Regions from separate parts of the Sphingomonas sp. BK036 genome, predicted to be linked through region 2. Evidence: predicted binding sites of a transcription regulator. Region 2 holds the regulator's gene; the other holds the start of a gene.
The links. The regulator LexA, encoded in region 2, represses DNA repair genes until DNA is damaged. The targets are predictions, from matches to a motif close to GTTCCNCNCTTGTTCT.

Region 1 (2,455 bases), on a different contig from region 2:
GCTCCTCGCGCATCCACGCGCTCTCGGTCTGGAGCAGGCGGCGGTTGAGGTTGCCGATGACGCCCTCGAACGGCTTGGAGACGTCGTATTTCTTCTTGCCGTCGATGAAGGTGAGCGTGACGGGCTTGCCCTTCGAGCCGTGCAGGATGACTCGCTGGACCTCTTCGGGGAGGTCGGACCAGGGCGTCTCGATGTCGAACTTGTACTCGCGCGCGAGGCTGCCGAGGACCTGCATGTAATAGGGGCTCGGCGGGTTGGACTTTGCCCAGGGGACGACCGCGCCCTTCTTGATGCTGAGCATGTGGTTGGGGACGACGAGGTCTTCGTCGAACAGCAGCTTCTCGCCGAGGCCGTCGCAGGCCGGGCACGCGCCTTGCGGGGCGTTGAACGAGAACAGGCGCGGCTCGATCTCGGAGATGGTGAAGCCGCTGACCGGGCAGGCGAACTTCTCGCTGAAGACGATGCGGCCGTCGGGGGCGTTGCTGCCGAGAATTTCCGACTTTGGCGTGTGCGGCTCGACCGGGTCGGCGGGGTCGACATAGGCGAGGCCCTCGGCGAGCTTCAGCGCGGTTTCGAAGCTCTCGGCGAGGCGCGTGGCGATCTCGCCGCCGACGACGAGGCGGTCGACGACGACCTCGATGTCGTGCTTGTACTTCTTGTCGAGCGCGGGCGCCTCGTCGATGTCGTGGATCGTGCCGTCGATGCGGACGCGGGTGAAGCCCGCCTTCTGCCACTCGGCGAGTTCCTTGCGATACTCGCCCTTGCGGCCGCGGACGACGGGCGCGAGCAAATAGAGGCGCGTGCCCTCGGGGAGCGCCATGACTCGGTCGACCATCTGGCTGACGGTCTGCGCGGCGATCGGCTCGCCGGTCGCGGGGGAGTACGGGATGCCGACGCGCGCCCAGAGCAGGCGCATGTAATCGTAGATCTCGGTGACCGTCGCGACGGTCGAGCGCGGGTTGCGCGACGTCGTCTTCTGCTCGATCGAGATGGCGGGCGAGAGGCCTTCGATGTGGTCGACATCGGGCTTCTGCATCAGTTCGAGGAACTGGCGCGCATAGGCGCTGAGCGACTCGACGTAGCGGCGCTGGCCCTCGGCGTAGATCGTGTCGAACGCGAGGCTCGACTTGCCCGAGCCCGACAGCCCGGTGATCACCGTCAGCGTGTCGCGGGGGATGTCGATGTCGACGTCCTTGAGGTTGTGCTCGCGCGCGCCGCGTACGGAAATCTTGGTCAGCATAAGGCGGTCTGTTCCATATTTGTTCGCGTGCGGCAAGACGTGTTCGCGCGCAGCGACGCCTGCGCGGCGCCATTCGATCGGGTGCTGAGATGGGTAACGTCGGCGGCCGGCGAAAGGGGGCATTGTCGTGCGTCGGCGCGATACTTACATGGTGTATTGGATATACAATACAGCTTTGGAGGCCGGCATGGGCAAGAAGAAGGACGAGCGAAAGCGGCGCGAACGCGAGGCCGAGCGGACGGCGCAGGCTGCGGGCGGCGAGCACACGCATGACTCGCACAAGCATGGGAAGCACAAGCATGGTGGCGCTGCTCCGTTCGCTGGGATTGCGGCGGCGCTGACACGGCAGATGGGAACGCCGGCGGGGCGGCAGGTGATCGCGGCCGGGCTGATGATGGCGGCCAACGCGATTACCGCGAAGGACGCGCGTGGCGCCGCGCCGCGCCCTCCGGAGCCGCCAAAGCCTGCGGCGACGCCGGAGTCGCCCTCGCAATCGCCGCGGGAGTCTGCGGCGACCGGGCCCTTCGCCGGCGACACCGGCACCCCGCCGAAAAGCGAGGCTCCCGCGCTGCCGCCTGAATTGTCCAAGGTGATCGATTCGGTCGCTGCGGGTATCGAGCGCTTCGCCGCCGGCTTTACCAAGCCCGCCAAGCCGGACTCGCCGAAAGCCTGACCGGAGTTGAACCCTCCCCCGCCAAGGGGAGGTGGCGCGGTTAGGCGACGGGGAGGACGCGCAACATAGTGCGTCGCCTGCCGCCCCCTCCGTCAGGCTGGCGCCTGCCACCTCCCCCTGGCGGGGGAGGATCGTTTGGGCCGGGATTGGCGCGCGATCTGGTCAGGCGACCTTGGCGAGGAGCCTTGGTGCGCGACGGTCGCTCTTGACGGCGTACATCGCCTGGTCGGCGCGGGCGATGAGCGTGGCGAGCGGCGTGGTGGCGGCGTCCTCGATGAGGCCGACGCTGATGCTGGGGGCGATGCCGACCGGGACGTGATGCGTCATGCTCTGCGCGAACGCGGTCGCCATGCGGGTGCCGAGTGCGCTCGCCTGCTCGACGGGGATGCCGGGGAGCAGGCAGACGAACTCGTCGCCGCCCCAACGGGCGAGATGGCCCTGCGTGCCGAGGACGTCGCGGACGATGTCGGCGAGCATGCGCAGCGCGGCGTCGCCGGCGGCGTGGCCCTGCGTGTCGTTGAGCATCTTGAAGCGATCGACGT
Region 2 (2,455 bases):
GACACCGTCATGGTCCAGGAAGAAGCCGAGCGCGACGGCGCCACGCTGATCCTCGCCGGCGAAGGTCCGCCGACGCTGGGCCGCAACACCCGCCGCAAGGGGCTCGACTTCTCGACCGGGACGCGTCTGATCGCGGCCGGCCAGCGTCTCAGCCCCGCGCGCATCGCCGTCGCCGCGACCGGCGGCCATGGCAGCCTCACCGTCAACCGCCGAGTCCGCGTCGCGGTTGCCGCCACCGGTGACGAACTCGTCCCGCCGGGCTCGACCACCGATGGCGTCGCGCTCCCCGAATCGAACGGCATCATGCTCGCCGCGATGCTCGCCGACATGCCGGTCGACGTCATCGACCTCGGCATCCTCCCCGACAATCTCGACGTCCTGCGCGACGCTTTCGCAAGCGTCGAGGCCGACCTGCTCGTCACCACCGGTGGCGCTTCGGTCGGCGACCACGACCTCGTCCGCCCGGCGATCGAGGCGGCGGGCGGAACGATTGATTTCTGGCGGATCGCGCTGCGCCCCGGCAAGCCGATGATGGCCGGCAGGATCTGCGACATGATGGTGCTCGGGCTTCCCGGCAATCCGGTCTCCGCATTCGTCACCGCGATCCTGTTCGTCAAACCCGTCGTCGCGCACATGGCGGGCGCAAGCGATCCGCTACCGCAGGCGACGCATGCGCTGCTCGGCGAAGACCTGCCCGCGAACAACGCGCGGACCGATTATCTCCGCGCCGAACTGCGTGACGGCAAGGCCTATGCCTCGACGATGCAGGACAGCTCGATGCTCCTGACGCTTGCCCGCTCGACCTGCCTGATAGTACGTCCCGGCAGCGCACCGGTGGCAAACACAGGCGAATCGGCGGAAATCCTCGTCATTGCGTAATGGCGGCGCTTGACGTCACCATTTATGTTCCATAGAAGTTCCTCGTCTGTTCCGGACGGAGAACCGCCATGCTCACGCGCAAGCAGCACGAACTCGTCTGCTTCATCAACGATCGCCTCAACGATACCGGTGTGTCACCGTCGTTCGAGGAAATGAAGGACGCGCTCGACCTGAAATCCAAGTCGGGCGTCCACCGTCTGATCAGCGCGCTCGAGGAGCGCAACTTCATCCGCCGCCTGCCGAACCGCGCGCGCGCGCTCGAAGTGCTGCGGATGCCGGAACGTCCGGAAAAGCCCGAGAAGAAGGTCGCGGCGAAGTCGTCGAACGTGAAGGCGGCGCCTGCTGCCGCCACGCCACAGCCCGCCAACGACGTCATCGAGATCCCGCTTCACGGTCGCATCGCCGCCGGTGTCCCGATCGAGGCGTTCGAAGGCAGCACGATGCTCGCCGTCCCCGCCGCGTTGCTGGGCACCGGCGAGCATTACGCGCTCGAGGTGTCGGGCGATTCGATGGTCGAGGCAGGTATCCTCGACGGCGACTATGCGCTCATCCGCCGCACCGATATCGCCCGCGATGGCGAGATCGTCGTGGCGTTGATCGAGGACAGCGAAGCCACGCTCAAGTTCTTCCGCCGCGAAGGCGCCATGGTCCGCCTCGACCCGGCCAACCGCGCCTACGACCCCCAGCGCTATGCGCCGGCGCAAGTCCGCGTCCAGGGCAAGCTGTCGGGCATCCTCCGCCGCTACGACTGAAACCGACGCGCCACCGGGGTGAAGCGCCGGGCCTGCCCAGGTCCGGCGCCTAGCGTCGGCGGATCGCGCCACGGATGACGGTCACCCGGCGACAGGATGGTCTCCACCCGGCCAGATCCCAACGTCACCGCCACCCCCCCGGTCCGCCGCAGGATATTTCGGTCGAGCCGCAACCATCGCGGCGTGCAGCGCCTCGGCAGGTTCCGCTCGCTGACGACGATATCGGCGATCCGGCACGCGGCGAGCAGCTGGTCGATCGGCACCATATACGCACTCCGCGTCGCAAGAACCCGCCACGTCCGCCCGCCCCCGGCGATATCGGTCACGCAAAGATCCCGGCTGCACCGCGCGTCGGGCTGGTCGGCCAGGAACAACGGTTCGCCGTCGACCCCGCCATTTTCCGCCAGCGTGGCGCGCGTATAGTCCCCCGCCCGGTCCCGCAGCATCGCCAGTCCCGCCGCCGTCCGCACCGCGACATGCCGCCCGTCTCCCGTCACCAGAATGTCCGGCGGCGGTGTCGTCAGCGCCCAGATCGCCCCCACCGCCAACGGCACGCCGCCTAGCCGCCGCCACCGCGTCCGCCACAGCGCAATCCAGATCCCACCAACGACCATCAACGCAAACGTCGCAACTGGCATCGCCGGCAAGGCCCGCACCGACCCCGGCGCATCGGCCACGCGGTGCGCAAGCCACAACAGCGCATCGAGCGACGTCTGCACCATCCACCAGACCGGTGCGCCCATCCCCCCGGCATCGAGCAGCAACGCCAGCGCCTCGAGCGGCATGACGACGAACGTCGTCAGCGGGATCGCCACGATGTTGGC

Region 1: the regulator LexA is predicted to act here: its motif matches at 1,251-1,266, upstream of uvrA (excinuclease ABC subunit UvrA).

Annotation. Positions count from the first base shown of each region.
Region 1 covers NZ_SGXR01000006.1:330,034-332,488, reverse strand. The annotation lists gene uvrA (excinuclease ABC subunit UvrA) at 1-1,240, opposite strand, end outside; gene EV283_RS14750 (hypothetical protein) at 1,428-1,913, shown strand; gene EV283_RS14745 (GGDEF domain-containing protein) at 2,076-2,455, opposite strand, start outside.
Region 2 covers NZ_SGXR01000004.1:628,672-631,126, reverse strand. The annotation lists gene EV283_RS10050 (molybdopterin molybdotransferase MoeA) at 1-879, shown strand, start outside; gene lexA (transcriptional repressor LexA) at 948-1,631, shown strand; gene EV283_RS10040 (ComEC/Rec2 family competence protein) at 1,622-2,455, opposite strand, start outside.